2 regions of the Nocardioides sp. NPDC004968 genome follow, and region 1 is predicted to be linked to the other one. Evidence: predicted binding sites of a transcription regulator. Region 1 holds the regulator's gene; the other holds the start of a gene.

Region 1 (14,742 bases):
ATGACGGGGACCGCACCGAGCGGGAGGGTGCCCTCCTCGTGGAGCACGACGGCGACGTCGGCCGCCTCGATCATGGCCACGACGGCGTCGGTGGTGGCCAGCGGCTCGACCTCGGGGTGCCACAGCCGGCGGGACTGCTTGGCGGCCTCCCGGGCGGTGGCCCGCCAGCGGGCCAGGGACTTGACCGCGCGCTCGCCCTTCCAGACGGCGACCGAGCGGGTCGCCGCCCACGGGACGATGCTGGCCGCGCCGATCTCGGTGAGCATCTCGACGGCGAGCTCGCCGCGGTCGCCCTTGGGCAGCGCCTGGACGACCGTCAGGGCGGGCTCGGGCGGCGCGTCGCCGAGGATGATCTCGTCGACGCGTACGGTCATCGACTTCTTGGTGGTCTGCGTGATCGTGCCGGTGACGCCCTCGCCGGCGCCGTCGGTGAGCACGACCTCCTCGCCGACCCGGAGGCGGCGTACGACGACCGCGTGATGGCCCTCGTCGCCGCTCACCTCGATGTCGTCGCCGACACGGGTGCCGACGAGCGACTCGACGAGGTGAACGGGAAGGGTCATCGTGGATCAGTGCCCGTTGAGGGTGTCCTTGAACCAGGAGAAGACGCCGCCCTTGTGGGCCGCCTTGAGCTGGCCCTGGACGGACTCCTCACCGCGCATCTCGGCGAGCTGGCGCAGCAGCGCCTCCTGCTCGAGGTCGAGCTTGGTGGGGGTCTCCACGTTGATGGTCACGATCAGGTCGCCGCGACCGCCCCGCAGACCGGGGACACCACGACCACGCAGGACGTGGTCGGTGCCGGACTGGGTGCCGGGCTTGAGGTCGATCTGGATCGAGGCGTCCTCGGGGTCGATCTGGTCGGCGCCCTCGCCGACGAGGTCGGCCTCGAGCGTCGGCAGGTTGAGCGTGGTGCCGAGCGCGGCCGCGGTCATCGGCACCTTCGCGGTGCAGTGCAGGTCGTTGCCCCTCCGGGTGAAGGTGGCGTGCTTGGCGACGTGGATCTCGACGTAGAGGTCGCCGGCGGGGCCGCCGCCGGGGCCGATCTCGCCCTGCTCGGCGAGCTGCACCCGGGTGCCGTCGTCGACGCCCGGCGGGATCTTGACGGTCAGGGTGCGGTGGGAGCGCACCCGGCCCTCGCCGCTGCAGTCGCGGCACGGGTCGGGGATGACGGTGCCGAAGCCGTTGCAGGCCGAGCACGGGCGCAGCGTGCGGATCTCGCCCAGGAAGGAGCGCTGCACGACCGCGACCTCACCCTGGCCGTGGCAGGTCTCGCACGGGATCGGGTGGGAGCCTTCCGCGGCCCCCTCGCCACCACAGGTGTCACAGACGACGGCGGTGTCGACCTTGAGGTCGCGGGTGACGCCGAAGGCGGCCTCGGCCAGGTCGATGTCGAGACGGATGAGGGCGTCCTGCCCGCGGCGTACGCGCGGACGGGGGCCACGCCCCGCGCCTCCGGTGCCGGCACCGGCGCCGCCGAAGAAGGCGTCCATGATGTCGGTGAACGAGAAGCCTGCGCCCTGTGCGCCGAAACCGCCCGCGAACGGGTCGCCACCGCGGTCGTACGCAGCCCGCTTCTGCGGGTCGCTCAGCACCTCGTAGGCGTGGGAGATCTCCTTGAACTTCTCCTGCGACTCGGCGTCGGGGTTGACGTCAGGGTGGTACTGGCGCGCCAGCTTCCGGTACGCCTTCTTGATCGTTGCGTCGTCGGCGTCCTTGTCGACACCGAGGAGCTCATAGGGGTCCAACGTCGGTCTTCCTGCCATCGAAGTTCGCTGATCTTCCTTGAATCGAGTCTGCTGCTCAAGCCTCGTCGAGGATCCGGGAGAGGTAACGCGCCACCGCGCGCACCGCCGCCATGGATCCGGGGTAGTCCATCCGGGTGGGGCCGACCACGCCGAGCGTGGCCAGCGCCTCGTCGCCAGGTCCGTAGCCGGTCGCGACCACGCTGGTCTGGGAGAGCTCCTGGTAGGGGCCCTCGGCACCGATCCGCACCGTGACCAGTCCGCCCGCGGTCGCCTCGCCCATCAGCTTGAGCAGGACGACGTGCTCCTCGAGGGCCTCCAGGAGCGGGCGTACGGCGGTGTCGAAGTTGTCGCCGAAGCGGGCCAGGTTGCTGGTGCCGCCGATGGAGATCCGCTCGTCGGAGCGGTGGTCGTTCATCGCCTCGATCAGGGCCTCCGCCACGGCGGCGGCGAGCGGGTCCTGCGGGGCGTCGGCGGGCGCGTCGGGCGGCTGGGCGATCGTGCGCAGCGCCTCGCCGGCGTCGGCGATGACGGCGCCGGCGACCGCGGTGTTGATCTTCGCGCGCAGCGTGGCCAGGGTCTCCTCGGAGACCTCCTCGGTCACCTCGAGCAGTCGCTGCTCGACGCGGCCGGTGCTGAGGATGAGCACGAGGAGGAGCCTGGTCGGGGCCAGCGCGACGAGCTCGACGTGGCGGACGGTCGAGCGGCTCAGGGTCGGGTACTGCACCACCGCGACCTGGCGGGTCAGCTGCGAGAGCAGCCGGGTCGAGCGGGTGACGACGTCGTCGAGGTCGACCGCGCCCTCGAGGAAGCCGGCGATCGCCCGCTTCTCGGCCGCGGTCATCGGCTTGACCGTGGTCAGCCGGTCGACGAAGAGCCGGTAGCCCTTGTCGGTGGGCACCCGGCCGGCGCTGGTGTGGGGGGCGGTGATGTAGCCCTCCTCCTCCAGCGCGGCCATGTCGTTGCGTACCGTCGCCGGGGAGACACCGAGACCGTGACGCTCCACGAGCGCCTTGGAGCCAACCGGCTCCTCGGTCTTCACATAGTCCTCGACGATCGCCCTGAGGACGGAGAGCCTGCGTTCGTTCTGCATCTGCCCTCCTATCGTCCTGGCTGCCTGGCACTCATTCCGTGCGAGTGCCAATCCTACCGGTTCGCGTCACAGGCACCAGTTTCCGGTGGCCGCTCCGCTCTGTGGAACGGGACACTTCTGTCGCCATCGAGATAGCCTTAGGTTAGGCTGACCTTAGAGCCATTCGCTGTACTGTTTCCGCCCCACTGGAGAGTCCTATGATCGCCGACGATCTGCTGGTCCGCATCACGGCCCACGCCAACGACGAGCACCAGGCGGACCTGTGCCGCTCGCTCTCGGCTCGGCTCGGGCTGCGACCGCGTCACATTGTCGGCGTACGCCTCTCCAACCTCACCGCCGAGAGCGTCGACGTATCCTGGATCGCCCTCGACGGCGGCCACCACGTGACCTTCAGGTTCCCGGAGACCGCGGCCACGCCGGACGAGGTTCTCGAGCAGCTCGGGCGCGTGCTCACCGGTTCTCGCTGCTGACTCCACTAACGTTCTCCGGATGAGCGATCGCTACGGCTCCGACGTACTGGCCGGCGACTGGCGCAAGCCCAAGAACGGGCGTGCCGTCGAGACTCCCGCAGAGCTGGGCGCGGTGGTCGAGGAGGTCGAGACCGATTTCGTCGGCGAGATCGTGCGGATCGACCGCGACCTGCACACGCTGACCCTGGAGGACCGGAAGGGCAAGCGGCGTACATTCCCGCTGGGGCCGGGCTTCTGGCTCGAGGGCAAGCCGGTCATCCTCACTCCCCCGGTGACCCGCACGGCACCCGCGAAGCCGACCCGCACCGCGTCGGGCTCGGTGGCCGTGGACAACGTCAAGGCCCGGGTCGCGCGCGAGTCGCGGATCTTCGTCGAGGGGCGTCACGACGCCGAGCTGGTCGAGAAGATCTGGGGCGACGACCTGCGGATCGAGGGCGTCGTCGTCGAATATCTGGGCGGTGTCGACGACCTCGCCGACCACCTGGTCTCGTTCAAGCCTGGACCGCAGCGGCGGGTCGGGGTGCTCGTCGACCATCTGGTCAAAGGCTCCAAGGAGGCCCGGATCGCGGAGTCGATCCGGCGCTCCGCGGTCGGTCAGCACGTGCTGATCGTCGGTCACCCGTTCATCGACGTGTGGCAGGCGGTCAAGCCGGCCCGGCTCGGGCTCGAGGCCTGGCCGAACGTGCCGCGGTCGATCGAGTGGAAGAAGGGCATCTGCCAGCACATGGGCTGGCCCCACCGCGATCAGGCCGACATCGCCCGGGCCTGGAAGCACATCCTGGGCCGGGTCAATTCGTTCGGCGACCTGGAGCCCGCCCTGCTCGGGCGGGTCGAGGAGCTGATCGACTTCGTGACCGAACCCGTCTGAGCCTCGGTCAGTAGGACGACTTCTTCGGCATGATGATCCACAGCACGATGTAGACGATGAACTGCGGTCCGGGGAGCAGGCAGGAGATGACGAAGGCCAGCCGGATCAGGTTCGAGTTGATGCCGAAACGGTCGCCAAGACCGCCGCAGACGCCGGCGATCCATTTGTCGTTGCTGGGACGGGAAAGAGTTGTGGTTGCCATGACTCCACTCTCCCCTCTCGGGCCCTCTTTACCAATCAGGATCACCCCTGATCCTTCGATCAGGACCAAGGTCCCGGACTCAGGGATGCTCAGGGATGCTCAGGGGAGCAGGTCTCGGACCACCGCGTCGGCGAGGAGCCTGCCGGTCTCGGTGAGGAAGATCGTGTCGTCGGCGACGGTGACCAGACCGCGGCGTACCTGCTCCGGGAGAGCGGCGCGGCCCTCGTCGTCGAGGGCGTCTGCCGGCAGGCCGTCGGCAAGTCTCAGCTCGAGCAGGACGCGCTCGACCCGCCGGTCCTCCTCGGCGAGGATCTCGCGGGCGTGGGCGGGGCTCTGCTCGGCGCCGATGCGGTCGGCGTACGCCTTGGGGTGCTTGACGTTCCACCATCGAGTGCCGCCGACGTGGCTGTGGGCGCCGGGGCCGACACCCCACCAGTCGCCGCCCTGCCAGTAGAGCATGTTGTGGCGGCAGCGCTGGGTCTCGTCGGTGGCCCAGTTGGAGACCTCGTACCAGGTCAGGCCGTGCTTTCGGAGGGTGGCGTCGGCCAGCTCGTACTTGTCGGCCAGGTCGTCCTCGTCGGGCATCTCGATCTCGCCTCTTCTGACCCTTCGGGCCAGGGCGGTGCCGTCCTCGACGATGAGGGAGTAGGCCGAGATGTGGTCGGGGTTGCTGGCCAGCGCGGCGTCGAGGCTGGTGCGCCAGTCGTCGATCGACTCGCCCGGAGTGCCGTAGATGAGGTCGAGGGAGACCTGCTCGAAGCCGGCCTCGCGCGCCCATTCCACGACCAGCGGGACCCGCTCGGGGTCGTGGGTGCGGTCGAGGGTCTCGAGTACGTGAGGGACGGCCGACTGCATGCCGAAGCTGAGCCGGGTGAAGCCGCCCTCGCGCAGGGCTCGCAGGTAGTCCAGGTCGACGGAGTCGGGATTGGCCTCGGTCGTCACCTCGACGTCGTCGGCGAGGCCGAACTCGTCCCTGATCGCTCCGAGCATGCCGGTCAGGTCGCTCGCCGGCAGGAGCGTCGGGGTGCCGCCGCCGAAGAAGACGGTGTCCACCTGCTTGTCACTGTCGCCCAGCACCCGGCGCGCCAGCCGGACCTCTTCGATGGCCTGGTCGGCGTACGTCTGCCGGCTCGCGCCGGGACCCAGCTCGATCGCGGTGTAGGTGTTGAAGTCGCAGTAGCCGCATCTGACCGTGCAGAACGGGACGTGGACGTAGAAGCCCAGCCCCTTCTCCCCCAGCGTGCTCAGCGATTCGGCCGGTAGTGACCCGTCGGTGGGGGCAGGGTCACCGGGAGGCAGGGCGGAAGGCACCCCTCCATTCTCAACCCCCGCGCCGAGTTGTCAGAAATGGGGTCGAGTGGGCAGTTCCGGCGGGGAGCCGGTGCTACGCCCCTAGAATCGCCGGGTGACCGTCCCGGGGTTCCGTACGTACTGGACCGCGGCGACGATCGGCGCGTTCGGCAGCTCGGTCACCGTGATCGCGATCCAGGTGCTGATCGTCTCAGTTCTTGACGCGAGCGCCACCGAGGTCGGGTTGATCAGAGCGGCGCAGTTGCTGCCGTACCTGCTGCTGGGATTGGTTGTCGGCGCACTGGTGGACCGGATGCGTCGCAAGCCGGTGCTGGTGTGGTCGAACGTCCTTCTGGCCGCGACGTTGCTGGTCATCCCTGCACTGTGGGCACTGGACAGGCTCTCGCTGTGGGCCGTCGCGGTTGTGCTGTTCTTGTTCGGGACGCTCAATGTCATCGAGTTCGCAGCGCTCCAGTCGTTCCTGCCCCGGCTGGTGCCGAGGTCCGAGCTGCTGGCCGCCAACGCGCGGCTCGACCAGAGCGAGACGGTGGCACAGACGACCGGCCCTGTCGTCGGTGGTGGACTGGTATCGCTGCTCGGTGCGCCGTGGGCAGTCCTCGTGGACGCGGTCAGCTACCTGGTCAGCGCCGTGCTGATCGCACGGGTCCCGATCGACGAACCGCCTCCACGACCGACCACCACCCGGCTGCGGCAGGAGATCATCGAAGGGGTCCGCTGGATCTACCTGCACAAGACACTCGCTCCGCTGGCCTGGTCGACCCACGTCTGGTTCCTCGGGAACAGCATGGCCGCCACGGTGCTCGTCCCGTTCGCGCTTCGATCGTTGGGACTGAGCCCGCTGACGTACGGCATCGCTCTTGCCCTTGCGGGAGTCGGTGGTCTCCTCGGGGCGCTGCTGGCCACGCGGCTCGGACATTCGTACGGCGCCGGACGGATCGTTCTTCTCGGGCGGCTGCTCACCATGGCCGCCTGGGCAGTCGTAGCTCTCGCGCCTGCGGCGTCTGCGGGCGCGACGCTGTCGTCGTCGTTCTTCGCCATTGCCGCCGGGCAACTGCTCCTGGGTTTGGGGATGGGCGTGGAGAATGCCAACGAGATGGGCTACTGGCAGGCGAACACACCGGACGAGGTACAGGGTCGGGTGAACGCCACCAGGCGTTCGGCCAACCGCACGATCGCCGTCGCCGGTGCTGTGGTCGGTGGTCTGCTGGCCGATCTGGTGGGTTTCCGGCCGACGTTGTGGCTGGCCGTCGCGGTGTTCGCGGTCGCGTCAGCGATCCTCGCCCTGTCGCCGTTCCGGTCGGCGCGGCACTGACCTTTCTCGCGCAGAGCGCAAGGCACCCGTCCATCGATCCACCTGTCGAAAAGGATTAACCGTGACTGGGGCGGTGGTGGGAAAATTCCGGCGTGTCCGTCTCGCAGCCTGATCTTCTTCTCGACGATGTTCTCGACAACCCGGTCTGGCACTCGCTGACCGGTGCGCACGCCTCGCTCGCCGAGGGCTCGGGGCTCGCCCGTCGCTACCGTCCCGACATCTCGCCCTTCGCCGCCGTCTCCGACCCGCGCGAGCCGCAGGCGTGGCGCGACCTGGCCGCGGCCGTCGGACCCGGCGGCACCGCGCTGATCACCGGCGCGGCCGGTGTCTGCGGGGACGGGTGGTCGGTCGTCGACGGGGGCGAAGGGGTCCAGCTCGTCGAGACGTCACGGGTCGCTGCCGCGCCCGACCCCGAGGCGGTGGTGCTCGGGGATGCCGACGTACCCGAGATGCTCGACCTCGTCGCCCGCACCGAGCCGGGACCGTTCGAGAAGTCGACCCACACGATGGGTACGTATCTGGGGCTGCGCCACGAGGGCCGCCTCGTCGCGATGGCCGGCCAGCGGATGCACCCGGGCGGCTGGATCGAGATCAGCGCCGTCTGCACCGCGCCCGAGGCACGCGGCCGCGGCCTCGCCAGCCGCCTCGTCCTCGCGGTCACCGCCGACATCCACGCCCGCGGCTCTCGCGCTCTGATGCACGCCTCGGTCGCCAACACCGGCGCCATCTCGGTCTACCTCGGTCTCGGGTTCGAGGAGCGGCGGCGTACGACCTTCGAGCTCTTCCGCGCGGCCGGCTAGCGCCGAGACGTCGCCCGCGTCGAGCGAGACGTCACTCGCGTCGGCCGAGAGGGCACCGGCTGCCGTCTCGGCCGACCTAACCGACGCCTCGGCCGACGTAGCTGACGCCTCGGCAGTGGTCAGTGGAAGTCGCGGGAGCGGTGGCGGGAGGCGATGGCCTTGGCCGCCTCGGGGTGGATCTCCTCGAGCGGGGCGAGGCGGTCGGCGACCAGGTTGGTGACACCGTCGTTGCGCTCGAGGATGCCGCGGATGAGCATGACCGAGGTGGAGACAGCGATCTTGCGGTGCTTCCTCCACAGGCCGGCGGAGCAGACGACGTTGAGCATGCCGGTCTCGTCCTCGAGGTTGATGAAGGTGACGCCGCCTGCGGTCCCGGGGCGCTGGCGGTGGGTGATCAGGCCGGCGACGGTGATGCGCCGGCCGGGCTCGGAGGTGGGGAGGTCGCTGATCTTCGGGAGTCCCGCCGCGGTCAGGCCGGCCCGGAGATGGGCGAAGGGATGGCTGCCGGGGGTCACGCCGGTCGCCCACAGGTCGGCGAGGGTCTCCTCGACCGGGTCGAGGCCGGGCAGCGCGGGGGTCTCGGCGGTGAATCGCACTCCTTCGAGCTGGTCCTCGGTCTCGGTCCAGCCCGCCTGCCACAGCGCCTGGCGACGGCTCGATGTGAACACCTCCAAACATCCAGCGGTCGCCAGCGCCTCGAGCTGGGCGCGTTCCAGCCCGGCGCGACGGGAGAGGTCGAGGGAGTCCTTGAACGGTGCCTCCTCGCGGGCCTTCACGATCCGCTTGGCAACGTCCTTGCCGATGCCGCGTACGGAGTCCAGGCCCAGCCGTACAGCGAAGTTGCCGTCACGCCGGTGCTCCGGGGTCGGGTCGGGGGTGCCGGGCACCCACGGGGTCTTCTCGCCGTCCAGCCGGCAGTCCTCCTTCCCGGTCGGTGACACGACGTCGACATCGAGCGGCTCCATGTCCGCGGCGGCCTGGCTGAGGACGAGGTCGGGGCGGCGTACCTCCACTCCGTGGCGGCGGGCGTCCTGGGTCAGCGACTGCGGCGAGTAGAAGCCCATCGGCTGGGCGCGGAGCAGGCCGGCCAGGAACGCGGCCGGGTAGTGGAGCTTGAACCACGACGAGGCGTAGACGAGCTTGGCGAAGCTCAGCGCGTGGGACTCGGCGAAGCCGAAGTTCGCGAAGGAGAGGATCTGGGTGTAGACCGCCTCGGCCGTCTCCTCGGCCATCCCCTTGGCGCGCATGCCCTCATAGAGCTGCTCCTTGAGCGAGTCGATCCGCTCGAGACCACGTTTCGAGCCCATCGCCCGGCGCAGCAGATCGGCGTCGTCGTGGTTGAAGTCGCCCAGGACGCGGCCCATCTCCATGAGCTGCTCCTGGAACAGCGGCACCCCGAGGGTGCGCTCCAGCACCGGCTCCAGCAGCTTGTGGGCGAAGCTGACCTCCTCGCGCCCGGTGGCCCGGCGTACGTAGGGATGGACCGCTCCACCCTGCACCGGCCCCGGCCGGATGAGCGCGATCTCGATGGCCAGGTCGTAGAAGCAGCGCGGCTGCAGGCGCGGCAGGGTGCCGATCTGCGCGCGCGACTCGACCTGGAAGACCCCGATCGAGTCGGCCCGGCAGAGCATGTCGTAGACCGCCGGCTCCTCCTTGGGGATGGTCGCCAGCGTCCAGCCCTCCCCCAGGTGCTCGAGAGCCAGGTGCATCATGTGGTCGAGCGCCGCCAGCATCCCGAGCCCGAGCAGGTCGAACTTCACAAGGCCCATGTATTCGGCGGCGTCCTTGTCCCACTGGATCACGGTGCGCTTCTCCATGCGGGCACGCTCGATGGGTACGACCTCGCCGATCGGCTCCTCGGTCAACACCATGCCGCCGGAGTGGATGCCGAGGTGACGCGGGGCTCCGTGGATCTCCTCGGCCAGCGCGAGGACCGGAGCGGGGATGCCGACGTCGTCCGGTGCCTCGACGCGGGAGTAGCCGAGATGCTTGGACCAGGCGTCCTGCTGGCCGGGGCTGTGGCCGAGCGCCTTGGCCGCGTCCCTGACCGCCATCTTCGGCCGGTAGCCGACGATGTTCGCGACCTGCGCGGCGTTGCGCCGGCCGTAGGTGTCGTAGACCCACTGGATCACCGTCTCGCGCTTGTCGGAGTCGAAGTCGACGTCGATGTCGGGCTCCTCCTCCCGGTGTTCGGAGATGAACCGCTCGAACGGCAGCTTGTAGAAGACCGGGTCGATCGCGGTGATCCCCAGGGCGTAGCAGACCGCGGATGCGGCCGCCGATCCTCGCCCCTGACAGAGGATCTTCTCGCTCCGCGCGAACTCGACGATGTCGTGCACGATCACGAAGTAGCCCGGGAAGTCCTTGCGCTCGATGACGTCGAGCTCGTGCTCCACCCGCTTACGGGCCTTCTCGACGAACTCCGGGTCGGTGGCGTACGCCTTCGCATAGCGCTCCGCGAAACCCTCCTCGGTCAGGTGCCGCAGCCGGCTCGCGGCGGTCTCGCCCTCGGGGATCCCGCGCTTGGGCAGCTTCGGGGTGGCCTTGCGCAGGTCGAAGGCGCACTCCTCGGCGATCTGGACGCTGCGTGCCACCGCTCCCGGGTAGCGCCGGAAGAGCTGGTCCATCTCCTCCCCCGACCTGACGTACGCCACCGGGCCGGCCGGGAGCCAGCCGGCGATGTCGCTGAGGGTGCGGCGCGCGCGGACCGCCGCGAGCGCGTCGGCTACGCGGTGCCGGTCGGGCGTGGCGTAATGGACGTTGTTGGTGGCGACCGCGGGCAGGCCGGCCTCGCGGGCGATGCCGGCGAGCAGGTCGTTGTCGTAGGAGTCGGTCGGATGGCCGCGGTCGGTCAGCTCGACGACGACGTTGTCGTGGCCGAACCTGTCGGTGAGGTCGCGCAGCGCCCGGGCCGCGGCGATCGGGCCGGTGCCGGTGAGGGCTTGGCGTACGGCGCCCTTGCGGCACCCCGTCAGGATCAGCCAGTTGCCGGCGCGAGCCCGGTCGGCGAGCTCGTCGAGGTCGTAGGCCGGCCGGCCCTTCTCGTCCCCGCGCAGCTGCGCCTCGGTGATCGCGCCGGCCAGCTGCCGGTAGCCCTCGACGCCCCGGGCGAGCACCAGGAGGTGGCTGCCCTCGGGGTCGGCGATCCCGTTCTGCGGCTTGGTCAGATCCAGGGACAGCTCGGCGCCGTAGACGGTCAGCAGCCGTGCCGGCCCCGTCAGCTTCTGCGCCGCCTCCGCGAAGGCGGGAGCCCCGTAGAAGCCGTCGTGATCGGTGATCGCGATCCCGCGCAGCCCCTGCCGGATCGCCTCGCTGACCAGCGCCGATGGGGAGCTCGCTCCGTCGAGGAAGGAGAAGTCGGAGTGGGCGTGGAGCTCGGCGTACGGCACCACCGGGCCCTCCGGCCCGCGCACCTCCTCATCGGTCAGTCGCTTCTTGCGCCGCGAGATGGGCGCGTCGCCGTAGGGGTCCTTCGGCGGACGACCCGACAGTCGCCGCTCCAGCTCCTTCCACGGGATCTCGGGGTTGTTCCAGCCCATCAGCCGAGCCCATCAGTCGTAGCTGGCTTCGGTGAGCCAGTGGTCGGTGTCGAAGGTGGCCAGCCAGGCGCGGCCGTCGACCCCGACGAGCTGGAAGCGGGCGACCCGCCGCCCGCCGCCGGGCTCCCACCACGCCTCGGTGACCGGCCACGGACCGGCCCAGGAGGCGACCCGCTGCCAGGGCTGGCCGGCCGAGGGGCGGTAGCGGGCGGGGTCGGCGGAGACACCTCCGCGCGGGAGCACCAGCACCTGCCGCCCGGCTTGGTCGCAGACCTCCGCCGGCCACGGTTCGGCCAGGACCCGGGCAGGCGCCGGCGGCGGGATCGAGCCCGGCCACGGCAGTCGGCGATCGCGGAGAGCGGTGGGGCGGTCGCCCCAGGGGACGTACGCCTGGCGGTCGCGTGGCGTCCGGCCGCCCTGGAGCACCGGGGCGACGACGGCCTCGTGGCCGAGCAGGCCCTGCACCCGGGCGATGCCACGATCGACGCGCTCGTTCGTACCGCCCCAGAGACCGTCAGCGTGGACCGCCTCGGAGACGGCGACCTCGGGGACGAAGCGGACCTCGGTCACCGCCCCGCCCGCAACGACCCCGGCCAGCTGCCAGTGCAGCCGGTCGATGAGATCGACGGAGGAGAACCACCGCGGATGCGCCCAGGTGCGAACCGAGTCCGGGACGTCCTCCATGGCGACCTCGATCCGCACCTCGGTGCAGACCTCCTGACGCGTCGCGAGGCCCTTGACGAACCCCTCCGCCGCCTGCCGGGCCGAGAAGCAGACCGCCTCGGCGGAGTCGAGCGGCGGCTCGAAGGCCACCTCGGTGGTGAGCTCGGGCGGTGGTGTACGCCCCGTGACCGGGCGCGCTCCCTCGCCGTGGATCACCCGGCGGACCCAGGCGGCCTGCGCGCCGAAGCGCGCCTTGACGTCGGCCCCGGGCAGGTCGGCGAGGCCGCCGAGCGTGGTCAGGCCGAGTCGCTGCAGCAGGCTGACCGCGTTCGCGTCCTCGAGCACATGGACCGGCAGGGCGCGCAGGAACGCGGTGGAGCCTCCATCTGCCGGGACGGCGTACGTCTCCTGCAGCCCGGCGCTCCGCGCGGCCTGCTCGGCGGTGAAGAGCTCATCGGCGATGCCGATCCGTACGTCCCAGATCCCGAGCCCGACCACGCACTCGGCGATCGCCGCACCGGCCTCGGCCTCGCCGCCGTAGAAGCGGGCCGGCGAGCGCAGCGCGACCAGCCCGGGACGCAGCGGCATGACGCCGGGGCGCAGCTCCTCCAGGCGCACCAGCACCTCCTCGAAGACCCGCGCGTCACGGGCCTCGTCGGCGGCGAGCACCTGGATCTCCGGGCAGCGCGACTGCGCGTCGCGGCGCCGCATCCCGCGCTTGATCCCGAACTCCCGCGCCGCCTGGTTGTAGGCCTGGACCCGGTTCTGCGCGAAGACCGCGGCGGGCAGGTGCCTCGGCAAGCCGGCCTCGCCCAGCGCCGCGGCGACCGGCCAGTCGGCGCACCAGACCACCAGCGTACGACTCATGCCGCCGCCTCCGTAGAGCAGTGCCAAGAATACGGACGCGGCGGCCTGAGGCTTATGGTCGCTCGCTGACGCTCGCTCATGCCGACTCCTGTTTCCGCAGGTCAGCGAGGTCAGCGACGGGTTCGAGGACGCGCCGCAGACCGCCGTCCTCGGCCGGGAACCAGAGCGCCGTACGCCGCGGCGGAGCCGTCCCGCGCACCGCCTCGACCACCATCCTTCTCGCCCGGAGATGGCCGTCGCCGTTGCCCAGCCCGACCCAGCGCGGCTCGGTCGCCCGCAGACGTACGTCTGCTCTCGGCCACTCCCCCAGCGCCACCAGCGCGGCGCCGCGGGTGCGCAGCCGGGCACCGATCTTCTCGGCGACGCCCGGGGTCACCCGACCGGTCGGCCGGACCAGCACCAGCGTGACCACATCGACCAGCGCCGCGGTCGCCTCCAGCCAGGAGTCCTTCGGCCGCGGCACCAGGATGGTCCGCTCCAGGTCGACCCCGGCCTCTGCCGCCGCCTCGACGCCGAAGTCTTCCACCCCGACGACGGCGGTCCACTCCCCCGCCGCCGAGGGCCCCGCGAGCAGCAGCATGGCCAGCGACAGCGAGTCGGCCGCGTACGTCCCGCCGGCCCGAAGCTGCACCACCCCACCGAGCGCCTCGTGCGTCGCAAGCTCCGCGCCGATGCCCGGCTTCTGCTCCAGCCGTCGCACCTTCGACCGAAGCTGCTCGATCTGAGCCAGCTTCTGGTGTCGCTCAATCCCCGCTACCACTCCCACTCAATGAGTATCGAACATTTGTTCGAACGGAGCAACCCCGCCGAGGCGTCACTCCCGCTGGCCGAGACGTCGCTTACGTCGGCCGAGCGGGCATTGGAATGCCATCTCGACCGACGTAGGTGACGCCTCGGCAGGGGTCAGCCGCGAAGCGCGGAGGCGAGGTAGGCGAGGCGGGGGTAGTCGGAGGTGGGGAGGGCGGTGACGGTGGTCGTCTTGGCCACCGCGATCTTCCAGTAGGTCGCGCCGGCGACGACCAGGAAGTCGGCCTTTGACGAACCATCACCGGACAGGGGCGTCGTGATCAGCTCGGGTACGCCGAAGGCCCGGAGGGCGGCGATGACCGGGGAGCTCTCCTCGAGGGCGGCGCGGGCGGCGGCGACGAGGCCACCGTGGGCGTCGGGGACGGCGTTGACGCGCAGGGTCTGGATGCGCGGCTCGGCCTCTGGCGAGAGCATGACCTCGATGTCGTAGCGGCCCTTCTCGGCCGGCACCACGGCCAGCGCGACACCCATCGCGCGGGAGAAGTAGCCGTAGGGCGCGCCGCCCAGCGGCAGTCCGACCTTGGCGCGCGCCTGGGTGATCTGGACGCGCCGGGCGGCATCGGGCGCGTCGAGCTCGACGTTGTCGGCGAACAACGACGGCAGCGCGAACACCTCAGCACCCGCAGGATCGAAGGTACGCAGCCGCTCGACCGCAGCCTCCAGCGCCGAGTCGAGCCGCGGCAGCAGGCCCTTGACCACCGTCGAGAACCGGTGCGGACCACCATCGGCGAGCTCGTCGGAGACCAGCGAGCGCAGCGCGGTCATCGCGGTCGGGGAGGCACCGGCGTACGTGCTGTTCGACAGCGTGATGACGCCCAACCCCGTCGCCGGGTGCCAGACCATCCGCGAGCCGTAGCCGGGGTAGCCGCCGGAGTGGTGGACGATCTGCCCGAGCCGGCTGTCATGGTCGACCATCAGGCCATAGCCGTAGCCCACAGCGACCGCGCCAACCCCCGCCTCGGCACCGGAGAACCCCAGCGAGGCAGACACCGAGCCGAACCGGTGCAGCTGCTGCATCTCCCGCCGCGACGCCTTCGACAGCGGATGCCCGTCGGCGGCGGAGGAGGA
Region 2 (14,742 bases), on a different contig from region 1:
TCGATGGGCTCGGGGTGGATCTCGAGGTCACCGGTGCGTACGAGTGTGGCGGCCCTGCCCAGCAAGGTGATCGAGCCGTCCTGCTCGCGGCGGGCGAGGTCGCCGGGGAAGGTCCAGCGCCGGTTGTCGATCAGCTTGATCGCGGTCGCCGAGCGGGCGTTGTCCTTGTAGTAGCCGAGAGCGGCGGGGCCGGATCGGGCCAGCAGACCCTCGACCCCGGGAGCCGCCGGGGTGAGGTCGGGGTTGAAGACCTCCACCTCCGGACCCACCATGAACCGCGCCTCGCCGGGCACGAGCGGGGATCCGTCGTCGGCGCGGGAGCCGGTGACGCCGGTCTCGAGGGTGCCGTAGGAGTCGACGATGACCCGGCGGGCGAAGGCGTTGCGCAGGATTGCGAGGACGCCGTCGGAGAGCGGTGCCGCGGTGTTGGAGACCCCGGCGAGCGAGTGCAGCGGCCAGCGCTTCTTGCCGGTCAGCCGGGCCTTGGCCACCGGTCGCGCCTGGGCGTCGCCCAGCAGCGTGATCGCGGTCGCGCCGGCCCGCTCGGCGAGGTCGAGGAACGCCTCGGCGGAGAACGTGGGCGAGGTGTCGAGAACCGCGGTGCCACCGGCGACCAGCGCTCGCAGGAGCAGCAGCTGGCTCTGCCCGTGCAGCAGCGGACCGCCGGCGAGCAGGACGACACCCGAGTCGCGAGCGGCCGCCTCGGCGGCGAGACCCTCGACCGACGGGATCGGCGCGTTGCGGCGGACCGTGTTCAGTGCGGCCCAGATCAGGTCCTCCTGGCGCCAGACCGCACCCTTCGGGGTGCCCGTGGTGCCGGTGGTGAAGATGATGTGCCAGTCGCCGGGCGTACGTCCGACCGTCGGCCGCTCCTTGGACGCCGCGGCGACCTTGGCGTCGTAGTCGGGGCCCAGGACGACCCGGTGGTCCAGCTTCAGGTCGAGCTCGTCGAGATCATCGGTGAACTCGGGGGAGACGATGGCCGCGACGCAGTCGGTGGCGGCGTACGTCCGGGCGAGCTCGTCGCGTCGGTAGGCATGGTTGATGTTGACCGGGATGGTGCGGGCCTTGAGGCACCCGTAGAGGGCGTCGACCCACTCGATCCGGTTGGTCGCGTGGACGGCGACCTGGGCACCCGGCTCGAGGCCGACACTCAGCAGGTGGTTGGCCAGGCGCGTGGCACGCTCGTCGATCTCGGCGTACGTGTAGGCGCGCTCGGTGGTGATGACTGCCGGGCGGTCGGGGATGGCATCGGCCATCGCTTCCAGGATGTCGGGCAGTGTGAGGGGGATCACGGCGGACACAGGGCTTCTGCGCCTTCCAATTGGTAGGGCCAGGGGTAGCGCCGCACGGCACGGAGCCGTACGTCGGATCACCCGGTCGTCACGTACGCGCCTCGAGCAGCTCGGCGGCGACCGTAGCGCTGGCACGATAGTCCACCTTGCTCACCGGCGTGCGAGGGACTCGCTCCACGAGCAGGATGTCCTTGGGCACCTTGTAGGCGGAGATGAGGCTGCGGCAGTGCTCGCGGAGCGCATCGGTCGAGGTCACGGCGCCGTCGCGGAGCTGCACGAGAGCGGTGACCTGCTGGCCCCAGCGCTCGTGCGGGGTGCCGACGACCGCGGTGTCGAAGACGTCGGCATGACGCAGCAGGACCGACTCGACCTCCTCGGGGAAGACCTTCTCGCCGCCGGTGTTGATGCAGCCCGACCCGCGGCCGAGGACGGTGATCGAGCCGTCCTCCTCGCGCCGCGCGAAGTCGCCCGGGATCGACCAGCGCTGCCCGCCGACCTCCTTGAACGTCGCCGCGGTCTTGACCGGGTCGTTGTAGTAGCCCAGCGGGATCGACCCGGTGCGCGCGAGCATCCCGGTCTCACCCGGAGCGCACGCCTTCATGTCGGTGTCGAAGACCTGTACGTCCATCCCGACCTGGAACTTCGGCGCGGCCTGCGCGCCCTCGTTGCCGTCGTCGACCTGCATGCCGGCCGCCCCGGACTCCGAGGCGCCGTAGGAGTCGAGGATGTAGCGGCCCGGCAGCGCCTCCCGGAGCTGGGTGCGTACCCCCGCGGAGAGCGGGGCGGCGCCGTTGGAGACGGCGAACAGGCTGCTCAGGTCCCAGCGCTCCGGCTCGCGCAGGATCGCCTCGGCGACAGGGCGGCCCATCGCGTCGCCCAGGAAGGTGAGCGAGTTGACCCCGGCGGCCTGGACCAGGTCGAGGATCGTCTCGGGCGACCAGGCCGGCTCGGTGTAGAGCGAGACCGTGCAGCCGGCGACATGGCCGTTGCCCATGATCCACTGGCTGCCGCCGTGCATCATCGGACCGCAGGCCAGCAGCACCATCGGCGACTCCTGTGCCGCAGCCTCCTGGGCGAGCTGCTCGACGGTGTCGAAGGGAGCGCCGAACCGGCTCGCGTTCATCGCGGCGCGGATGATGTCCTCCTGGCGCCAAACGACGCCCTTCGGCATCCCGGTCGTGCCGCCGGTGTAGATGACATAGCGGTCGTCGGGGCTGCGCTCGATGTCGGGGCGCTCCTTGGACGCGGCGGCGACCGCGGCGTCGTACTCCTCGCCCATCACCAGCGTCGGGATGCCCAGGCCGAGCGCGGCGACCGCCTCGACGTGCTCCGGTCCGATGATCGCCGCGACCGCGTCGGAGTTGCGGTAGAGGTGGTCGAGCTCGTCGTGGAGGTACTTGTGGTTGATGTTGATCGGCACCGCCCGCGCCTTCATGCACCCGTAGAAGGCGTCGACCCACTCGATCCGGTTGCGGGAGTGGACGGCGACGTGGTCGCCAGGTTTGATGCCCTGCCCGAGGAGGTGGTTGGCCAGCCTGGTCGCGCGCTCGTCGACCTCGGCGAAGCTGTAGGCGTGTTCCATGGTGAACACGGCGGTGCGGTCGGGGATGGCGTCGGCCATCGCCTCGAGGATGTCAGGGAGAGTGATCGGGGTCACATCACCGAGTGTGGCAACTAGAACGTGTTCTCGTCTAGCGAATGGGGTGGAAAACCTTCCAACGCCTGTTGCCGCCGGGCGAGGTCGGCCCGCTCCGGCCCGTGCGTGCAGAGCGCGATGGCCTCCGCGTACGCCTCGATCGCATCCTCGTGACGCCCCGACCGTTCCAGCAGCTGGGCACGTACGGCAGGCAGCCGGTGCCCCGGGAGAGCGACCGAGTCCAGCGCCTCGAGCCCGGCCCCGGCGCCGTTCGCCTCGGCCACCGCGACGGCCCGGTTGAGACGTACGACCGGGGTGTCCTGGAGCGTCAGCAGCTCGTCGTAGCGCTCGACGATGCGCTTCCAGGCGGTCGTCTCGGAGCTGGGCGCGAGGGTGTGCTCCGCGGCGATCAGCGCCTGGAGGAGATAGGGGGCAGGGGCCGCGTGGGCGAGCGGGGTGAGGATCGCGAGGGCCTCGGCGATCTCGTCGGTCCGCCAGCGGGTGCGGTCCTGGTCCGGAAGCAGCACGAGAGCGCCGTCCGGCCCGATCCGGGCCGCTCGGCGCGAGTGCTGCAGGAGCATCAGCGCGAGGAGAGCGTCGATCTCCGGGTCCGGCTCGGGGAGAACCGACCGAAGGACCCGGACCAGCCGGATCGCCTCGCCGGCCAGGTCGCTGCGTACGACATCGGGACCGGTGCCGGGGGCGTAGCCCGCCGTGAACGCCAGATAGGCGACCTCGGCGACGATCCCGACCCGGCCGGCGAGGTCTGCGGGAACCTCGAACGAGGCGCCCGCGAGGCGCTTCCGTGCCCGGGTCAGCCGCGCCGCCATCGTGGCCTTCGACTGCAGGAAGAGCCGCCCGATGTCCTCGGTGGAGACGCCGAGGACCAGACGGAGGGTGAGTGCGGCAGCCGCCTCGCGGGACAGGGTCGGGTGGGCGCAGAGCAGCACCAGGCGCAGCCGCTCGTCGGTGACCTCACCAGAGTCGACCATCACCCGCTGCGCCTCCTGGGTCACCGCCGCATCCACCGCGAGCAGCGGCATCTTGCGAGCCAGCACCTCCTCGGAACGCATCCGGTCCACGATCCGCCGCCGCGCGGTGGTGAGCAGCCAGGCCGGTCCGTTGTCGGGCTCGCCGTCGACCGGCCAGCTCCGCGCCGCTGCCTCGAAGGCGTCGGCCAGGCCGTCCTCGGCCAGGTCGAGACGGCGGAACTGCGCGACGAGGAGGGCCAGCAACCGGCCCCACTCCTCGCGCAGCACCTTCTCCAGCATCGCCGTGGGTCGCCCTAGTCCGCCGCGCGGATCTCGATCGCCGACTCGACCGTGGCGAGCAGCCGGCAGCACTCGGCCAAGTCATCGCGGTCCTCGGACTCCACGACGTAGAGCCCGGCCAGGTGCTCGGCCGCCTCGGTGTAGGGGCCGTCGGTGACGCCCGAGGAACGCACGGTCACCGCCGTCGACGGAGCCGCGAGCGCTGCGCCGTACCCCTTCAAGATCGTGTGGCCACGCTCGGCGAGCAGGGCCGCGAACTTCTCGTGCACGGCGAACAACGCGTTCCGGTCCTCCTTCGACTTCGCCTGCCACTCGGCCTCGACGTTGGGGATGAGCAGGTAGTACCTCATGCGGACATCCCCTCGTGCTCGACGATCTCGCGGATCTCGAGCGCCGTCTCGAGCTCGGCGAGCACCTTGCAGCACTCGAGCATGTCGTCGGCGTCGTCGGTCTCGATCGTGTAGAAGCCGGTCACGTGCTCGACGGTCTCGGCGAACGGGCCGTCGGTGATCACCACCCCGTCACCGGTCTTGCGCAGCGTCTTGGCCTTGCTGGAGTGATGGAGCTCGGCGCCGCCGGTGACCTTGTGCCCGCGTTCGGCGAGCAGCTTGGCGAACCTGCCGTGCACCTCGTACCCGGCTGCCTTCTCCTCCGGCGTCGACTCGGCCCAGAAGGCCTCGTTCGTCGGCAGCAGCACCATGTATCTGGTCATCGTGATCCCTTTCGTCCGCTCGGTTTGAGTCTGTCATCGGGGATGACGGGTGGGACAAGGCCAAATCGACACCGGGAAGGAACGAAGATGTACGTCATCCGTTCAACTTTCACCGGAAGGCTCCGCGTGTGACCGACCCCCTGCTGCGAAGCGAGCACGCGCCCGAGCCCCGGACGCTCGTCGACATCTTCCGGGCCACCGCGGCCCAGGTGCCCGACGAGCCGGCCGTCGACGCGGGCAACGGGCTGCTGACGTACGCAGAGCTCGAGGAGGCCGCCGACGGGCTGGCCGCCGAGCTCAACGCCGCCGGGATCGGACCGGGGGACAAGGTCGGGCTGCGGATCGCGAGCGGCACCACCGACCTGTACGTCGCGATCCTCGGGATCCTCTGCGCGGGCGCCGCCTACGTGCCGGTCGATGCCGACGATCCCGAGGAGCGGGCCCGGCTGGTCTTCGGTGAGGCGCAGGTCGCTGCGGTCGTGACCAACGACCTGCGGGTCACCACGACGAGCGAGCCCGGCGAGGAACGCGAGCCGGAGGAGCCGTCGACCGACGACGACGCCTGGGTGATCTTCACCTCCGGGTCGACCGGCACCCCGAAGGGCGTCGCCGTCACCCATCGCAACGCCGCGGCGTTCGTCGACGCCGAGTCGCGCCTCTTCCTCCAGGACGCCCCGATCGGGGTCGGCGACCGGGTGATGGCGGGCCTCTCGGTGGCCTTCGACGCGAGCTGCGAGGAGATCTGGCTGGCGTGGCGCTACGGCGCCTGCCTGGTCCCGGCCCCACGGGCACTGGTGCGGTCCGGGGTCGACGTCGGCCCGTGGCTGGTCGCCAACCAGATCACCATCGTCTCGACCGTGCCCACGCTGGTCGCGCTGTGGCCGCCGTCCTCGCTCGACAGGGTCCGGCTGCTGATCACCGGCGGCGAGGCGATCCCGCCCGAGCTCGCCGCCCGACTGGTCACACCCGACCGGGAGGTGTGGAACACCTACGGCCCGACCGAGGCGACGGTGGTCGCCTGCGGTGCCCAGCTGACCGCCGAGGGACCGGTACGGATCGGCCTCCCGCTCGACGGCTGGGACCTCGCCGTCGTCGACCCCGCCACGGGCCTCCCGGTCCCCGAGGGCGAGACCGGAGAGCTGATCATCGGCGGTGTCGGCCTGGCGCGCTATCTGGACGCGGCCAAGGACGCCGAGAAGTACGCTCCGATGCCCACTCTCGGCTGGGAGCGCGCCTACCGCTCCGGCGATCTGGTCGTCAACGATCCCGCCGGGCTGCTCTTCGGCGGGCGCGCCGACGACCAGATCAAGCTCGGTGGCCGGCGCATCGAGCTCGGCGAGATCGACAGCGCTCTGCTCCAGCTGGACGGGGTCGTCGGGGCCGCGGCGGCGGTGCGGAGGAGCGCCGCGGGCAACAGCCTGCTGGTCGGCTACGTCACCGTCGACGACACCTTCGACCAGGCCACCTCCGTCGCCCGGCTCCGGGCCGACATGCCGGCGGCGCTGGTGCCGCGGCTGGCCGTGGTCGACAGCCTCCCGACGCGTACGAGCGGGAAGGTCGACCGCGACGCGCTGCCGTGGCCGCTCGCCTCGGCCGCGGGTTCGGGAGAGGGGCTCAGCGACACCGAGGCCTGGCTGGCCGGGCTGTGGAACGACGTCCTCGGCGCCGAGGTCAGCGGGCCCGCAGCGGACTTCTTCGACCTCGGCGGCGGCAGCCTGACCGCGGCCCAGATGGTCAGCCTGATCCGCGAGCGCTTCCCCGAGGTCGCGCTCGGCGACATCTACGACCAGCCGAAGCTCGGCGCGCTGGCCACCTACATCGACGAGATGGGCAGCTCTGCCGCGCTCTCCGAGCACGAGGTGCCGGCCGTACGCCTCAAGACCCAGGTCGCGCAGGTGGTCGCCACGATCCTGCTGCGCTGCCTCGCGGCACCGCGCTGGCTGACCTGGATCGGGCTCGGGACGACGCTCGCCCAGCCGTGGGCGCCCTGGCTGCCCTCGCTCAGCTGGTGGATCCTCGTGCCGGCCGTCCTCGCCTTCCTGACTCCACCGGGCCGGATGCTGCTCGCCGCGGGCGCGGCGCGACTCATCCTGCGCGGCGTACGTGCGGGGGAGCACCCCCGCGGCGGCAAGGTCCATCTCCGGCTCTGGCTGGCGACGCACGCCGTCGACGAGCTCGGCGCGCACGGTCTCGCCGGGGCACCGTGGATGCTCTGGTACGCCCGGCTGCTCGGCGTGCGGATGGGCAAGAACGTCGACCTGCACAGCCTCCCGCCGGTCACCGGCATGCTCACCCTCGGCAAGGGCTGCTCGATCGAGCAGGAGGTCGACCTCTCCGGTCACTGGATCGAGGGTGACGTGCTCCATCTCGGTGAGGTCGAGGTGGGCGAACGGGCCCGCGTCGGGGCGCGCTCGACACTGCTGCCCGGCGCACGCGTCGGCGACGACGCCGAAGTCGGACCGGGTTCGGCGGTCTTCGGTGTGGTGCCGGTGGGCGAGTTCTGGTCGGGTTCGCCGGCCGTACGCGCCGCCAGAGAAGCCCGCGGGCCGTGGCAGCCACCCGAGGCGCGGGCCCAGGTCTGGATGCTCCTCTACGGCATCGCGGCCGCCGTCCTCGCGCTCCTGCCCGCGGTCGCCATCGGCGTCGGGATGCTCGTCGGCGTGGCCCTCGCCGGCGTGCCCACCTCCTACACCGACATCGGGGCGCTGCTGGCCTGGAGCCCGGTCGCGGTGGCGGCCGGATTCGCCACCCTGGCCGCGCTGATCTGGGCGGTGGTGCGGCTCGCCGGTCTGGCGATCGCCCCCGGCGTACATCCCGTACGCAGCCTGGCCGGTGTCGCGGTCTGGTCGACGATGCAGGTGCTCGACGAGGCACGCACGTGGCTCTTCCCGCTCTACTCCTCGACGCTGACGCCGCTGTGGCTGCGGGCGCTGGGGGCGAAGATCGGCAAGCACGTCGAGGCCTCGACGGTCCTGATGATCCCCGGGCTGACGCAGGTCAACGACCAGAGCTTCCTGGCCGACGACACCCTGATCGGCGGCTACGAGCTGGGCGGCGGCTGGCTGCGGGTCGAGCGGGTGAAGATCGGCAAGCGCGCCTTCGTCGGCAACTCCGGCATGGCGGCGCCCGGCCGCAAGGTGCCGAAGGCGTCCCTGGTCGCCGTGCTCAGCGCGGCCCCGCGCCGCAAACGCGCGCAGAAGGGGGAGAGCTGGCTCGGCTCGCCGCCGGCGCCGCTGCGCCGGGCGGCCGGCGAGGCCGACTCGGGACGCACCTACGACCCACCGACACGCCTCAAGATCGCAAGGGCGCTCGTCGAGCTGGCCCGGCTGGTGCCGCAGACGCTCGCGGTGCTGCTCTACGCGGGCGTCGGCTACGTGCTCGTGCGGGTCTGGGAGGCGACCGACCTCCTCGTCGCGATCCTGGTCACCGGGCCGGTGCTCGCGGTCGCCGGAGCGGTCGCCGCCGGAATCACGGTCGCGGCGAAGTGGCTGCTCGTGGGCCGCATCCGGGCCGGGTCGCACCCGCTGTGGAGCTGGTTCGTGTGGGCCAACGAGCTGGCGGACACCTTCGTCGAGGTGCTCGCCGCACCCTGGTTCACCGGCGCCGTGTCCGGCACCCCGGTGCTCAACCTCTGGTTCCGAGCGCTCGGCGCGAAGATCGGCCGCGGCGTGTGGATCGAGACCCACTGGCTCCCCGAGACCGACCTCGTCGAGCTCGGCGACGGCGCCACGGTCAACGCCGGCACGGTCGTGCAGACGCACCTGTTCCACGACCGCGTCCTGGCCCTCGACGAGGTCGTCCTCCGGCGCGGCGCCACGCTCGGGCCGAACTCGGTGATCCTGCCCGCCGCGGCCATCGGCCGGCACGCGGTCGTCGGCCCGGTCTCGCTGGTCATGCGCGGGGAGAGCCTCCCCGACAAGACCCTGTGGATCGGCAACCCGATCGGTCCCTGGGACCAGGCGGCCCCCTAACATGACCGCCGTGCCGAAGCTCCCCGCAGCCGACCCCTACCTTCCTGGTCATGGGGATCCGTCGTGGAGCGCGACCCACTACGACCTCGAGCTCACCTACGACTTGGTCGGCAACCGGCTCGCGGGCACGGCGACGATCCGCGCGGTCGCCGTCGAGGACATCAACCGCATCGTCCTCGACCTCGCCTACCTGCGGGTGCAGAAGGTCGCGATCGACGGCCGCCCACCGGCCAAGTGGTCCCACCACGACCACCGCCTGGTGCTGAACCTCCGCTCGCGGATCGCGGCTGGCGAGGAGTTCGTGGTCACGGTCAGATACTCCGGCAAGCCCCGCCCGGTGGTGCTGTCCCACCACGGCGACGCCGGCTGGGAGGAGCTCGATGACGGTGTCATCGTCGCAGGTCAGCCGCATGGTGCGCCGACCTGGTTCCCCTGCAACGACCGCCCTTCCGACAAGGCCCGCTACGCGATCAGCGTGACCACCGCGCCGGGCTATGCGGTCGTCTCCAACGGCGAGCTGACCTCCCGCGTACGCCGCGGCAGTGGGGAGACCTGGCGCTACTGGCAGGCCGAGCCGATGGCGACCTATCTCGCCACGGTGCAGATCGGGCGCTACCGGGTCGTCGACATCGCGACGAGCGAAGGGCCGGGCGGCCGGGTGCCGATCCGGGCCGCGTACCCGGTCGACGCCACCGCCGGGTTCGAGGCCTCCTTCGGGCGGCAGCGGGACATGATGGCCTACTTCACCTCGGTCTTCGGGCCCTACCCGTTCGCCTCCTACTCCGTCGTGGTCACCGACGACGAGCTCGAGATCCCGCTCGAGTCGCAGTCGCTGTCGACCTTCGGGCGCAACCACCTCACCGGCGAGTGGTCGGAGGTACGCCTCGTGGCCCACGAGCTCGCCCACCAGTGGTTCGGCAACGCGGTGACCCTGCGCGAGTGGCGCGACATCTGGCTGCACGAGGGTTTCGCCTGCTACAGCGAGTGGCTGTGGTCCGACGCCTCCGGGGGTCGCGCGTGCGGCGAGCACGCCCGCCACCATCACCGTCGGCTGTCCGCGCTCGCGCAGGACCTGGTCCTCGCCGACCCCGGTCCCGCGGACATGTTCGACGACCGCGTCTACAAGCGCGGAGCGCTCACCCTGCACGCACTGCGGCGCACCGTCGGCGACGAGCCCTTCTTCAAGATCCTGCGCACCTGGATCGCCCGGCACAGCGGGGGATCGGTCACCACCGCCGACTTCGAGGCCCTCGCGGCCGAGGTCTGCGGCCGCGACCTCACCGCGCTCTTCGACGCCTGGCTGCGCCGGTCGGCGCTGCCCGACCTGCCCGCCTGATTGTCGCTCTGTCGTATTTTGGGGCTCGTGCCTGAGCTGACCTTCCGTGATGCCAACTTCTCCGATGTGGACGCCTTGGTCGGGCTGATCGAGTCGGCCTACCGCGGCGACGCCTCCCGTGCCGGGTGGACCACCGAGGCCGACCTGCTCGCGGGGCAGCGCACCGACCCCGAGGGCGTACGCGAGGTGATCACCGCTCCGGGATCCCGCCTCCTCGTCGCCGAGGCTGAGACACACCCGGGCGCCGAGCGGCCGGGCGAGATCGTCGCCTGCTGCCAGCTGCAGAAGCGAGAGGCGTACGTCTATTTCGGCATGTTCTCCGTCTCGCCGCAGCTGCAGGGGGCCGGCGTCGGCAAGGCCGTCATGGCCGAGGCCGAGCGGATCGCGCGCGAGTGGGGCGCGGAGGAGATCCGGATGACTGTGATCCGTCAGCGCGAGGACCTGATCGCGTTCTACGAGCGGCGCGGGTTCGGGCGTACGGGACGCTTCGAGCCGTTCCCCTACGGCGATGAGCGCTTCGGCCGCCCGCTGCGTGACGACCTCGAGTTCGCCGAGCTCGCGAAGCCTCTCTGACCGTCGCCATCCTGGGATTTTCTTGCACTCGCAGGGGTCGAGTGCTAAACATGAGGCTGGCACTCTTACCATGAGAGTGACAACAACCGGACCGGTGACGTTGAGGCGTCGCGAGCGGCAGGGAAGGGTTCTGCCGGGAGTGGCGTCGTCCGTCGCGGGCAACCCATCGGACCGGATCCAACGAACTTCCCAAGTGAAGGATCGCAGGAGCAATGCCGAAGCTCATCGCTTTCAACGAGGAGGCCCGTCGGGGTCTGGAGAAGGGTCTCAACACCCTCGCCGACGCCGTCAAGGTCACCCTCGGTCCCAAGGGCCGCAACGTCGTGCTCGAGAAGAAGTGGGGTGCCCCCACGATCACCAACGATGGTGTTTCCATCGCCAAGGAGATCGAGCTCGAGGACCCCTACGAGAAGATCGGTGCCGAGCTGGTCAAGGAGGTCGCGAAGAAGACCGACGACGTCGCCGGTGACGGCACGACGACCGCGACCGTTCTCGCCCAGGCGCTGGTCCGCGAGGGCCTGCGCAACGTCGCCGCGGGTGCCAACCCGGCCGGCCTGAAGCGCGGCATCGAGGCGGCCGTCGACGCCGTCACCGAGCAGTTGCTCGCGCAGGCCAAGGACATCGAGACCAAGGAGCAGATCGCTGCTACCGCCTCGATCTCCGCTGCTGACACCACCGTCGGCGAGATCATCGCCGAGGCGATGGACAAGGTCGGCAAGGAAGGCGTCATCACCGTCGAGGAGTCGAACACCTTCGGGCTCGACCTCGAGCTGACCGAGGGTATGCGCTTCGACAAGGGCTACATCTCGGCCTACTTCGTGACCGACCCGGAGCGTATGGAGACCGTCCTCGACGACCCGTACATCCTGATCGTCAACTCGAAGATCTCCAGCGTCAAGGACCTGATCCCGGTCCTGGAGAAGGTCATGCAGACCGGCAAGCCGCTGGTCATCCTGGCCGAGGACGTCGACGGCGAGGCTCTCTCGACGCTGGTCGTCAACAAGATCAAGGGCACCTTCAAGTCCGTCGCCGTCAAGGCTCCGGGCTTCGGTGACCGCCGCAAGGCCATGCTGCAGGACATCGCGATCCTCACCGGTGGTCAGGTCATCTCCGAGGAGGTCGGCCTCTCCCTGGAGACCGCCGGCATCGAGCTGCTCGGCCAGGCCCGCAAGGTCGTCATCACCAAGGACGAGACCACCATCGTCGAGGGTTCGGGCGACCAGGGTCAGATCGAGGGCCGGGTCAACCAGATCCGCGCCGAGATCGAGAAGTCGGACTCCGACTACGACCGCGAGAAGCTCCAGGAGCGCCTCGCCAAGCTGGCCGGCGGCGTGGCCGTCATCAAGGTCGGCGCGGCCACCGAGGTCGAGCTCAAGGAGCGCAAGCACCGCATCGAGGACGCTGTCCGCAACGCCAAGGCTGCTGTCGAGGAGGGCATCCTCGCCGGCGGTGGTGTCGCGCTGATCCAGGCCGCTGCCGCTGCCTTCGAGAAGCTCGAGCTCGACGGCGACGAGGCCACCGGTGCCTCGATCGTCAAGGCCGCCATCTCGGCGCCGCTGAAGCAGATCGCCATCAACGCCGGCCTCGAGGGCGGCGTCGTGGCGGAGAAGGTCGCCGGCCTCCCGCAGGGCCACGGCCTCAACGCCGCCACGGGCGAGTACGTCGACCTGCTGGCCGCGGGCATCATCGACCCGGCCAAGGTGACCCGCTCGGCGCTGCAGAACGCCGCGTCGATCGCCGCGCTGTTCCTCACCACCGAGGCCGTCGTGGCCGACAAGCCGGAGAAGGCCGCCGCTGGTGGCGACCCGACCGGTGGCATGGGTGACATGGGCGGCATGGGCTTCTGAGGCGCAAGCCGAAGAAGCGATCAGCACAGCTGAGTCCGTTTCGCTAGAGCACACGCGAGTGCCCCCGCCGGTTGGCGGGGGCACTTGTCGTTTTCCGGCCGCCGCCGGGAGGTACGACGGGACGTTCTTGTCCGTTACCAGCGGGTAGACCGACCAAAGCGTCCCGTCGTATCACGGACACCGGGCTACGCTCGACGCCATGAGCCCGAAGGCGATGTCGGCGCTGGCGATCTCGGCCGTGCTTCTCGCTGGATGCGGCGGTGAGCCGGCCGCTGCTCCCTCGTCCCGCGCAGCGACACCGTCGACCTCGGCGCCACCCTCTTCACCCTCTCCGAGCCCGTCGGAGACGCTCCCACCTGTGGCCGACAAGGTCTCGCTCCCGCAGCTGATGCGGGAGGACTTCCCGGGCGGCGAGGTGAAGGTGCTGCGGGAGTCGGGGAGCACGGATGCGTACCGGCGCTTCGAGGTCAGCTACCCGAGCGGTCCGCTGACGATCACCGGGGTGCTCTTCCGGCCGCGGGGCGCCGGTCCGTTCCCAGGGGTGGTCTTCGCGCACGGTCACATCGACACCGACATCTACGTCACCGGGCAGGGGCTGAAGCGGGAGCAGGACCGGCTGGCGCGGGAGGGCTACGTCGTCCTGCACACCGACTACCGCGGTCACGCCGGATCGTCCCCCATCCCGGAAGGAACCGAGGAGGACGAGAGCCGACTCGGCTACACCCGCGACACCATCAACGCCGTCCAGGCGATGAAGCGACTTCCGTACGTCGACCCCGACCGCACCGCGTTGCTCGGCCGCTCCATGGGTGGGGGAGTGGTGATGAACGCGCTCGTCGCCCAGCCGGGGCTGGTGCGGGCCGGGGTGACGTACGCGTCGGTCTCCTCCGACATCGTCGACAACATCAACCGGTGGGCGGTGCCGTCGCGGCCCGACGAGGTGGCCCGGCTCTACCGGCAGCACGGCGATCCCGAGACGGAGCCGGAGTTCTGGGAGGGGCTGTCGGCGCGGACGTACTTCGACCGCATCGAGGTCCCGGTCCAGATGCACCACGGGACCAATGACGAGTCCTGCCCGATCAGGTGGGCCTACACCACCCGGGACCTGATGGAGACCGCGGGCGTACGCCAGCGACTGTGGGTCTACCCCGGGGAGCAGCACGCCTTCGCGCCGCAGTGGGACCTCTCGATCCGGCGGGTCGTCGGGTTCCTCGATCGTCATCTGGCATGACCTGATCAGGCGATGAGGAGGGGCCCAGCGGTCCCATTCTTTTGGGGACTTTCGACACTGTCTCGACAACAGCTCGGTAACGCAACATTGGTGCTCCACACAGTGGCCGACTGCGGGGAAGCGTCTGGATCTGGGGGGCTTTGAAGCCCAAGGGAATATCCGGGTGAAGTTCTGCAGCGGCGGGCGGGGTCAGGGCTCTTCGAAGCCAGGGCCCCGCCTGCGTGTGTCAACGTGCAGGTGGCCGACGGGGTCCCCGGATGGCACCCAGTGATGAGGCATGATGTTGGCATGAGTGTCGACCTCGGACCGAAGACCGGGATGCAGCGGCCGCGGTCACCGTGGCGATGGGTCGCAGCCGTGATCGCCGCCGCGGTCGTGCTCGTCGCGATCGTCGCTTCCTTCGGCCTGCTCAGCTCCGACGACACTGCTGAGGACCCCGACGCCGCACCCCCGTCGCCGATCGCCACGGTCACCGAGACCGCACCGGTCCCCTCGCCATCCGCTCCCGCCGGAGGCGCAGGCGCGACCGAGCTGACCGTCGTCGCGGACGCCGCCCGATGCATCCCGCCGACCTCGAAGTGGCTCTCCCAGAACGCCGCGCTCGCCTTCGAGGGCACCGCGGAGAGCGTGAGCGAGAGCGAGGCCGTGCTGCGGGTGAAGACGTGGATGTACGCCGACGGAGTCGGTGGCACCGACACCGTCCGGATCATGCTGCCCGCGCCGAGCACGATCCCGATGCCCGAGTTCGAGAAGGGCAAGAACTACCTGGTCGCTGCCAAGGGCGATGCCAAGGTCATCGGCTGTGGCTACAGCGACGTCAAGAGCGCGAAGCTGCAGAAGCTCTACACCGCCGCGTTCAAGTGACGGCGG

Evidence for each region. Region 1 encodes HrcA, which represses chaperone genes, less so after heat shock. Its sites were predicted from a motif close to TTGGCACTCGNNNNNNNCGAGTGCCAA; they were not measured.
Region 2: the regulator HrcA is predicted to act here: its motif matches at 10,816-10,842, upstream of groL (chaperonin GroEL).

Annotation. Positions count from the first base shown of each region.
Region 1 is NZ_JBEXJF010000004.1:37,590-52,331, reverse strand. It holds gene ABZU72_RS07020 (16S rRNA (uracil(1498)-N(3))-methyltransferase) at 1-563, opposite strand, end outside; gene dnaJ (molecular chaperone DnaJ) at 570-1,763, opposite strand; gene hrcA (heat-inducible transcriptional repressor HrcA) at 1,801-2,835, opposite strand; gene ABZU72_RS07005 (hypothetical protein) at 3,033-3,305, shown strand; gene ABZU72_RS07000 (DUF3097 domain-containing protein) at 3,325-4,173, shown strand; gene ABZU72_RS06995 (PspC domain-containing protein) at 4,181-4,375, opposite strand; gene hemW (radical SAM family heme chaperone HemW) at 4,475-5,686, opposite strand; gene ABZU72_RS06985 (MFS transporter) at 5,781-6,998, shown strand; gene ABZU72_RS06980 (GNAT family N-acetyltransferase) at 7,091-7,798, shown strand; gene ABZU72_RS06975 (error-prone DNA polymerase) at 7,918-11,337, opposite strand; gene ABZU72_RS06970 (DNA polymerase Y family protein) at 11,350-12,867, opposite strand; gene ABZU72_RS06965 (hypothetical protein) at 12,944-13,633, opposite strand; gene ABZU72_RS06960 (serine hydrolase domain-containing protein) at 13,771-14,742, opposite strand, start outside.
Region 2 is NZ_JBEXJF010000030.1:47,586-62,327, forward strand. It holds gene ABZU72_RS22050 (AMP-binding protein) at 1-1,295, opposite strand, end outside; gene ABZU72_RS22055 (AMP-binding protein) at 1,384-2,952, opposite strand; gene ABZU72_RS22060 (DUF6596 domain-containing protein) at 2,970-4,202, opposite strand; gene ABZU72_RS22065 (YciI family protein) at 4,217-4,552, opposite strand; gene ABZU72_RS22070 (YciI family protein) at 4,549-4,914, opposite strand; gene ABZU72_RS22075 (Pls/PosA family non-ribosomal peptide synthetase) at 5,043-8,885, shown strand; gene ABZU72_RS22080 (M1 family metallopeptidase) at 8,887-10,221, shown strand; gene ABZU72_RS22085 (GNAT family N-acetyltransferase) at 10,249-10,794, shown strand; gene groL (chaperonin GroEL) at 11,007-12,641, shown strand; gene ABZU72_RS22095 (alpha/beta fold hydrolase) at 12,841-13,872, shown strand; gene ABZU72_RS22100 (hypothetical protein) at 14,161-14,736, shown strand; gene ABZU72_RS22105 (nucleotidyltransferase family protein) at 14,733-14,742, shown strand, end outside.